DNA from 4 places in the Brevibacterium pigmentatum genome. Region 3 is predicted to be linked to each of the others. Evidence: riboswitches for the same ligand, from Rfam matches in the RefSeq annotation. Region 3 holds a riboswitch; each other region holds the start of a gene.

Region 1 (2,197 bases), 470 kb from region 3:
AGGTCGAGCGCCGAGGTGGCACCGGAGAGCTCATGATGTTCGCCGTTGAGGACGATGGTCGGTGGGTGTTCGCGGTCGGTCATGACATGCTCCTCGTTGAGTGGGCAGGGTTGTAGTTCGAATAGGCAGGGCTGTGGTTCGGGTAGGCAGAGGTGGTTTCGGTGGTGAAGCGGTGTGGGGACACGGACTCGGCCGCTCCCTCAGGAATCCAGTCGGAGACGGCACCCAGAGCGAGTTCGGCCCCGAGCCTGCCGCCGAATGGGGCCAAGAGGACGCCGTGCCGGAAGTACCCGGTGCTCACGACGCAGCCGGAATCGATGCGTCCGATGAACGGCAGGTCGTCGGGAGAGCCGGGCCGGGCTCGGGTGGTGATGTCGGCGATCTCCGCATCGAGGATGCCCGGGACCAATCGCTGTCCGTCGGCGAGCAGTCGGTGGACCGCTCCGGCTGGGGTGCCGGAGAGTCCGTCCTCGCGAGAACTGGCGCCGAGGACGATCTCTCCGTCGGGGCGAGGAACCAGGTAGACGGAGCGGCCGCTGACCAGCCCGCGGATGGTGCGAGTCAGCAGGGGAGTCGCCTCGGCGGGGGCACGCAGTCGCAGCACATCACCCCAGACTTCCCGGAGAGGCAGCTGCGGTGCACCGGCGATCGCATTGCTGGTGCTGCCGGCACAGAGGATCACCTGATCGGCTTCCACCCGACGACCGTCGCTCAGCGCGACGCCCACTGTCACATCACCGTCCTTCAGCAGCTCGACTGCCCGCTGCCGAATGAGGAGGAACCCTGATTCACTCGTCACGGCAGACAGCAGAGCGGCGGAGACCCGACGCGGATCGATCGACCGATCGCCAGGAATGTGCACGGCACCGGCCACAGCAGGTGAGAGCGACGGTTCGACCCGGCGGGCAGCGCTGCCGGTGATGATTTCGGTGGCGAAACCGGACCGCGACTGAGCTTCGCGCAGCTCTCGCAGTGCCTGCAGATCGGCACTGTCTCCGGCGCACACGAGAGTTCCGGCATCCGTGAAGCCGAGGTCGACCGCGGCAGCGCTCGCCACCTCGGCAGCGAACTCCGGGTACATCTGCGCCGAGGCCTGCATCAACGGGTACAGGGGAGTCTGCCCCCACACCACCTCGGCGGCGGGAGCGATCATCCCCGCGGCGGCATGGCTCGCCCCCAACGCGGGGACAGGATCGATGATGGTGACTTCGGCACCGAGGCGGCGCAGGTACCAGGCCGTGGACAGGCCGATGATTCCGGCGCCGACGACAATGACTCTCACAGCTTCTCCCTCCGGCGGCATGATCCGCATCAGGTCTGACGGTCGGCTCTTAAGCCCTCTCAGCCTCGTTGGGAGGCTCCCGCGAACTCCTCTACTCTATGACCATGACCACACAGATGCCACCGCGCACCGCAGCGCGGCAGACGAAGAGAGCCTGGAGGCAGGCCCGTTTGGCCGAAGCGTCGCTCTACCTGTGCACCGATGCCCGGGCCGCTCAAGGCGACCTCGCCGAGTTCCTCGACGCCGCCTACCGTGGGGGAGTCGACATCATCCAGCTGAGGGACAAGAGCCTCGAGGCCCGCGCCGAGATCGCAGCATTGGAAGTCCTCAGGGATGTCGCCGCACGCCACGGCAAACTCTTCTCCGTCAACGACCGCGCCGATGTCGCACTGCTCACCGACGCCGATGTCTTCCACGTCGGTCAGGGAGATCTCACCAGCAGTCAGGCCCGGGCCGTGCTCGGCCCCGACGTCATCCTCGGACGCTCCACTCATTCCCTCGAGCAGGCGCTCGCCGCCGAGGCGGACACGGAGACCGACTACTTCTGCGTCGGGCCGGTCTGGGAGACCCCGACGAAACCCGGCCGTGCCGCAGTGGGGACGGCACTGCTGACCGCTGCCGCCGCCGAGGCGAGCAAACCGTGGTTCGCGATCGGCGGCATCGCGGCAGGGGAGAGACTGGACGCGATCCGGCAGGCGGGCGCGAACCGTGCCGTCGTCGTCCGTGCGATAACCTCGGCAGACGACCCCGCTGCGGCCGCACGGGTGCTCACGGAGGAGTTGGAATGACCCCAGCAGCTGACAGCACATCCACCGGAAGCGGTGCAGGTGCCGACCTGTCGATTCTCATCGCCGGGGCAGGCGCCACCGGCGGAGCATTCGGCACCTATCTGCAGGAAGCCGGGCGCGATGTCAC
Region 2 (2,197 bases), 580 kb from region 3:
GGCGGCTCCCCGGTTCCGCGTGTTCGGTTCCCACACCGATTCCCCGGCGTTCAAACTCAAACCCGGCGGCGAGTACACCGCCGAGGGCACCCGTCAGGTGGGAGTCGAGATCTACGGCGGGCCGCTGCTGAATTCGTGGCTCGATCGTGAGCTCGCCTTCGCGGGTCGACTCAGCCTCGCCGACGGCAGCATCGTGCTCGCCCGCACCGGGCCGATCGCCCGCATCCCGCAGCTCGCGATCCACCTCGACCGGCAGGTCAACGAGGGTCTGACCTTGGACAAGCAGCGTCACACCACTCCCGTCATCGGCCTGGCCGACCTCGCTGAGGCCGACATCATCGAACTGCTCGCCGCTTCTGCCGGGGTTGATGCCGAGACCGTCGTCGGCCACGATGCCTACACCATTCCCACTCAAGAGCCGGCCCTCTTCGGTGCCGCCGAGGAGTTCTTCGCCTCGCCGAGGCTGGACAACCTGCTGTCCGTCCATGCCGGCGTCACTGCGCTGACCCACCTCGATGCCGACGGCCTCGACGGCATTCCTCTGTTCGCGGCCTTCGATCATGAGGAGATCGGGTCGAATTCGCGATCGGGTGCCTGCGGCCCGTTCCTCGCCGACGTCACCGAACGCATCGTCGCTTCTCTGCTGCCGCAGTCGACTCGCAGCGATTATCTCGCATCGATGGCCTCCTCGGTGTGCGTCTCCTCGGATGCCGGACATGCGGCCCATCCGAACTATCCGGAACGGCATGACCCGCATGTGCGCCCCCGCCTCGGCGGCGGTCCCCTGCTCAAGCTCAACGCTCAGCAGCGCTACGCCACGGATGCGGTGGGCACCGCCGTGTGGTCGCAGGCGTGCGCAGCCGCCGGAGTCGACTATCAGGATTTCGTGTCGAACAATGCGATGCCCTGCGGGTCGACGATCGGACCGCTGACCGCCACCCGTCTGGGCATGACGACCGTCGATGTGGGGCCTGCCCTGTACTCGATGCACTCGGCACGCGAGATGGTCGCGGTCTCCGATGTCGTCGCCCTCGGCGCCGCTGCGAAGGCCTTCCTCCAGGGCAGCTGACCCTCACCCTGTCGCCCAGGGAGCCACGGTTGTCCTCACTGCGGCAGTCGTGATACGAATGGCACGACCCCACGGGAGCCCGTTGCAAGGGCTGAGATCGGACTGGATCGTCCGAGACCGTAGAACCTGATCCGGTTGATACCGGCGTAGGAAGTGAGGACTGCAGATGACTGCATTCACCCCTGAAACACCTGCCCCTACCACGACTTCGTCTGACGCAGATTCGCACGACCAGTTCACCCTCGAGCAGTATCCGACGCATTCGCCGGCGTGGGTCGATGACAAGGAACACGACATCCGCGTTCCCGTCACTCGCATCGAACTCGAGGACTCGAACGGCCGGGCCAACGATCCCGTCGATGTCTACCGCACAGTCGGACCGGGAAGCATTCCCGAAGAGGGACTCCCCGCTCTGCGATTTCCGTGGGTCGAGAACCGCCTCGACACCGAAACGTATGCAGCCCGCGGCCATCACATCGCCGATGACGGTCGGGCAGCCGTTCGCCGGGGTGCCCCGTCTCAGCAGTGGAAGGGACGCAAACCTGTTCCTCGTCGCGCCAAGGCCGGCCGCACGGTGACCTAGATGCACTACGCCCGGCAGGGCATCATCACCCCGGAGATGCGGTTCGTTGCGCTCCGCGAACAGTGCGATGTCGAACTCGTCCGTGCCGAGCTCGCCGCCGGTCGCGCGATCATCCCGAACAACATCAATCACCCCGAATCAGAGCCGATGATCATCGGCAAAGCGTTCCTCGTCAAAATCAACGCGAACATCGGCAATTCCGCGGTCACCAGCTCCATCGCCGAGGAGGTGCAGAAGCTGCGGTGGGCTGCGAAGTGGGGTGCCGACACCCTCATGGATCTGTCGACCGGCAATGACATCCACACCACCCGGGAATGGATCATCCGGAATTCGCCGATCCCCATCGGCACCGTCCCGATCTATCAGGCACTGGAGAAAGTCGACGGGGACGCGAACGCGCTGACTTGGGAGATCTTCCGGGACACTGTCATCGAACAGTGCGAGCAGGGCGTCGACTACATGACCATCCACGCCGGAGTGCAGTTGCGCTACGTTCCGCTCACGGCCGACAGGGTCACCGGGATGGTCTCTCGCGGCGGATCCAT
Region 3 (2,197 bases):
GTTGGAGTTGATGTTGAGGAACAGGACGCCGTCCTCGATGAACCAGTAGTCGCCTCCGGAGGTGATGACGCCACCGCCGCCGTGGTCCTGGCTGACATTGGGCCGGTTGAAGTGCTGTTCGTAGGCCTTCGATGACACATCGTGGTTGCCGATCGTCGTCGCCTGCGGGATCGTCCGGGTCGCTTCCGGTGCCAGATACTGGGCGTACTGGTGCTGGTTGCCCGCGGAGTTGACCTGGTCGCCCAGCGAGTAGAAGAAGCTCGGGTCCTCGGCGGTGGCTGCTGCCGAGCTCAGTGTCCGGTCCCAACCGGCGGCGTCGTCGCGGTCTCCGCCACCGGCGCCGACCTGCGGGTCGCCGAAGACGAGGAATTCGTCGTCACCTCCGGCGTCTCCCGTGGTGAACCGCTGCACCTCGGTGAATCCGTCCTCTTCGTTGCCGACCTGGTAGGCGTATTCGGTGTCGGGCTCGAGGTCGGTCATGTTCGCATCGTTGAAGTGACGCTTGAGGTCGGTGGCGAGTCCGGAGTCCGTGGTCTCAGCCGTTGTTGCGTCGGCGGGGAGTTTGCCGTCCTCGAGCTCGCTCACCGGCGCCCATCGAACTTCTCCCCCACCGGAGCTCTCACTCATCCACGAGAGGTTGCGCGCAGTGGGGTCGGCGCCGACCTGCAGCACCGCATCGGTGATCGCTTCGCTTCCCGCATCCGCCTCGGCGGGCGATTCCGCGCGGTTCTGCCCCGGGTCCTGGCTTGGGCTTTGGCTCGGATCCTGACTGGGGCTCTGGCTCGCGGTCGAGCCGGGTCCGCCTGAGCCGAGCGATGGTTCGGCCCGAACGGGCACCGGTGCCGCTGCCAGTGCGGCGAGAAGCGTGGCGGCGGACAGGGCACTGAGCGGTCGCTTGAGTCGATGAGTGTTCACCCGCCTATTCCTACTGATCAGTAGTGTCTAGCCGTTCGAAGCTGGTCGACGAACGAGGGAACGCGAAGTGAATCCTCGATGACCGTTCTCGGCCACTGCTTCGCTTCCAGTCTCGGTCGCTGCTTCGCTCACCTGTTGTACAGTGGTGGCTACGACAGGGGAGCGCCGTCAGGGGCGCTGAGAGTGCAGAAGAAGCTGCAGACCCTCGAACCTGATGCGGTCAGTACCGCCGAAGGAAGTCGAGACTCTTCACCCCTCCTTGAAATGAGGAGGCACAATGCCGGAAACCACCGCGCCGACCACCACCCCCGCCCCTTCACACGCCTTCACCGCGGCGCCGAAATCCAAGCAGTGGCGGGTCGTCGACTACGTCACCACCGCCGTGCTCGGCATCGCCGTGGGACTCGTCTTCTGGGTGCTCGCGCTGAGCTGGAAGGTTCTCGAACTCGCCTTCCAGGCATTCCCGCCGTCGATCGGCCTCATCGCCGGACTCTGGGTGCTGGCCGGTCCGCTGGCCGGTGCCATCATCCGCAAACCCGGTGCCGCACTCCTGTGCGAACTCATCGCCGCGATCGTCGAAGCCGTGCTCGGCTCCCACTTCGGGGCGACCGTTCTGCTCTCGGGACTGCTGCAGGGCCTCGGTGCCGAACTCGTCTTCGCCGCCTTCGGCTACAAACGCTTCACCCTGTGGGTCACCGCCGCTTCGGGTGTGCTGGCCGCGGCGTTCATGGCCGTGAGCGAGAACATCATGTACAACGCCGAATGGCAGTTCGGCTTCCAGGCGATCTATGCGGTCTGCGCGATGATCTCCGGCCTCGTCATCTCCGGCATCGGCGCGTGGTACGCCTACCGGGCGATTGCGGCCACCGGGGCTCTGAGCTCCTTCGCCTCCGGCCGTCGCTGATGGCGCTGCCGATCACGGCCGCCGGCTTCTCATGGACGCACACCGACCGTGAGGCGCCGGCAGTCGGTCCGCTCGACCTGGAGATCGCGGCCGGAGAGAAGGTGCTGCTGCTCGGCGCCTCCGGAGCCGGGAAATCGACGTTCCTCCACGCCGTCTCCGGTGTCCTGCCCGAGGAATCGGGTGAGGCCACCGGTGAACTCCTCGTCGGCGGTGAGCAACCGGATCCTCGCCGAGGCTGCACCGGGCTGGTCCTCCAAGATCCCGATTCGCAGGTGATCTTCTCCCGCATCGGTGATGATGTGGCGTTCGGGATGGAGAACCTCGGACTCCCGGCCGCGGTCATCGAGGCTCAGGTCCCCAGATCTCTGCAGGCCTTGG
Region 4 (2,197 bases), 1.8 Mb from region 3:
GTCGTCGGCATCCCGGCGTTCGTCGTCACCTTGGCTGGTCTGCTCGCATTCACCGGTCTGACGCTGACGACCCTGGGCACACAGAAGAACCTGTCGATGTCGGACACCTTCGCCTTCGACTTCGCGAGCTTCTACTTCCCGGCGATCTGGGCCTATATCTTCGGAGCGATTGCGATCATCGGCTTCGGCGGCGGCATCATCTATTCGAAGATGCGTCGCCACCGCGAAGGCCTCAGCGCCCCGAGCTGGACGTCGGTGATCGTGCGCATCGTGCTGCTGGCCGCGATCGTGTTCGGCTTCCTCATCCTCGTCAACCAGGACTTCGGTCTGGCGATGCCGTTCTTCCTGATGATCGTCATCGCGATCGTCATCGACCTCGTGCTGCGCAAGACCCGCTACGGTCGTTCGATCTACGCCGTCGGCGGCAAGGTCGAGGCCGCCCGGCGAGCCGGTATCCGCGTGACCTGGGTGCGCATCAGCGTGTTCATGGCCGCAGGTGTGTTGGCCGCGCTGTTCGGGTTCATCAAGACCGGTGTGACGACGAACGCGGGATCGACGCTGGTGAGCACGCAGGATCTGCTCAATGCGATCGCCGCGGCGGTCATCGGCGGCACCTCGTTGTTCGGCGGTCGCGGTACTGCTTGGGCCGCTGTGCTCGGTGCCCTGGTCGTCGGTGCGATCAACAACGGTCTCTATCTCATCGGCTTCAACTCCGATGCGCAGCAGATCATCACCGCACTCGTCCTGCTCACCGCCGTCGTCATCGATGCGCTGAGCCGCCGCGGACAGAGGTACGTCGGGCGGGGGTAGTGGGGCGTGAAGCTTCCTCTGCCGACCGCTCGCCTTAGCATCGAGCGCGCAATGCATAGCTTGATACAGCGACGTTAAGTCGAGCGGTCGGTGCTGAGCATCCAAGCAGAGTATGGAGTCGCCCCGTGTCCGACCGGGCTGATACAGTCGGAGCCAATGACATGGGGTGCCTCATGAGGATCCGTTCGCACCAAGACGCTGCGCACGGAGGACACCGAGGCTGAGAGAACACCCATCGAACCTGATCTGGGCCATACTAGCGAAGGGATCGTCATGGTTGACTTCGACCTGCGTTCTGCCAATGCGCAACTGCGCGCAAGCAATCCACTCATCCAGTGCATCACGAACACCGTGGTGCAGCAGTTCAGCGCGAACGTGCTCCTGGCCATCGGCGCCTCCCCGGCGATGCTCGACCACGAAGCCGACGCCGGACAGTTCGCCGGAATCGCCAGCGGAATCCTCGTCAACTTCGGAACCGCCTCGAACCATCAGCTGCTCGCCGCCGACGCAGCCATCGACGTCGCGAACGCCGCCAGCAAGCCCTGGGTCCTCGACCCCGTGAGCGTCGGCGCCGTCGACTTCCGCACCTCCCGCATCCGCCGGGCCGCCGCCGATCACCCGACTGCCATCCGCGGCAACGCCTCCGAGATCGCAGCACTCGCCGGAGTCGGACTCGGTGGTCGTGGAGTCGAATCCACCGATGAAGTCGATGCCGTCCTTCCCGCCGCGGCTCAACTGTCGCGAAAGACCGGCGCGATCGTCGCGGTCTCCGGACCCACCGACGCCGTCGTCGCCCACATCGACGGCACCGATCACGTCGCCCGGATCTCCGGCGGACACGAATTCATGCCGCTGGTCATCGGCACCGGCTGCTCACTCGGCGCCGTCACCGTCGCATACCTGGCCGCCGCCCGTGCCGGACTGGCCGACCCCGACGCCGACGTCTCAGCAATCAGCGCCCCCGAGCAGTCCGCGAACGGTGGGGCCGCCTCGGCGAAGTTCGAAGCCGTCGTCGCCGCCCACGCCCACTTCGCGGTCGCCGGGGAACTCGCCGCCGATGGTGCGAAGGGTCCGGGCAGCTACTCGGCGAACTTCCTCGACGCGCTCCACACCGTCGACGGTGACCGACTCGCGCAGGCGAGAATCGGCCTCGACACGCTTACCGTCGGCGAAGGCGTCCAGGCATGACCGCCGGATCCGCCCACATCACCGACGATCCGCACGGCGCAACCGTGAACGATGCCGCCGCGACCGACCGCTTCGCCGGAATCGACACGCGCCTCTACCTCGTCACCGACTCGGCGCAATGCGAGGCCGCCGGTCGCAGCGTCGCCGAGACCGTGCAGGCCGCCGTCGCCGGGGGAGTGGGCATCGTCCAGGTCCGCGA

The links. Region 3 has a riboswitch for thiamine pyrophosphate ahead of GUY30_RS04605 (ECF transporter S component). Riboswitches for the same ligand answer to the same signal wherever they lie in the genome.
Region 1: it holds a riboswitch for thiamine pyrophosphate, as region 3 does, so the genes downstream of both, thiO (glycine oxidase ThiO) here and GUY30_RS04605 (ECF transporter S component) in region 3, are expected to answer to the same signal.
Region 2: it holds a riboswitch for thiamine pyrophosphate, as region 3 does, so the genes downstream of both, thiC (phosphomethylpyrimidine synthase ThiC) here and GUY30_RS04605 (ECF transporter S component) in region 3, are expected to answer to the same signal.
Region 4: it holds a riboswitch for thiamine pyrophosphate, as region 3 does, so the genes downstream of both, GUY30_RS13115 (hydroxyethylthiazole kinase) here and GUY30_RS04605 (ECF transporter S component) in region 3, are expected to answer to the same signal.

What each region holds. Positions count from the first base shown of each region.
Region 1 covers NZ_CP050153.1:1,518,833-1,521,029, forward strand. The annotation lists gene thiS (sulfur carrier protein ThiS) at 1-83, opposite strand, end outside; gene thiO (glycine oxidase ThiO) at 80-1,282, opposite strand; TPP riboswitch at 1,272-1,375, opposite strand; gene thiE (thiamine phosphate synthase) at 1,387-2,070, shown strand; gene GUY30_RS06855 (ketopantoate reductase family protein) at 2,067-2,197, shown strand, end outside.
Region 2 covers NZ_CP050153.1:464,924-467,120, reverse strand. The annotation lists gene GUY30_RS02030 (M18 family aminopeptidase) at 1-1,069, shown strand, start outside; TPP riboswitch at 1,132-1,240, shown strand; partial or broken gene thiC (phosphomethylpyrimidine synthase ThiC) at 1,236-2,197, shown strand, end outside.
Region 3 covers NZ_CP050153.1:1,049,065-1,051,261, reverse strand. The annotation lists gene GUY30_RS04610 (purple acid phosphatase family protein) at 1-915, opposite strand, end outside; TPP riboswitch at 1,062-1,170, shown strand; gene GUY30_RS04605 (ECF transporter S component) at 1,193-1,819, shown strand; gene GUY30_RS04600 (ABC transporter ATP-binding protein) at 1,819-2,197, shown strand, end outside.
Region 4 covers NZ_CP050153.1:2,882,927-2,885,123, reverse strand. The annotation lists gene GUY30_RS13120 (sugar ABC transporter permease) at 1-810, shown strand, start outside; TPP riboswitch at 963-1,096, shown strand; gene GUY30_RS13115 (hydroxyethylthiazole kinase) at 1,084-1,998, shown strand; gene thiE (thiamine phosphate synthase) at 1,995-2,197, shown strand, end outside.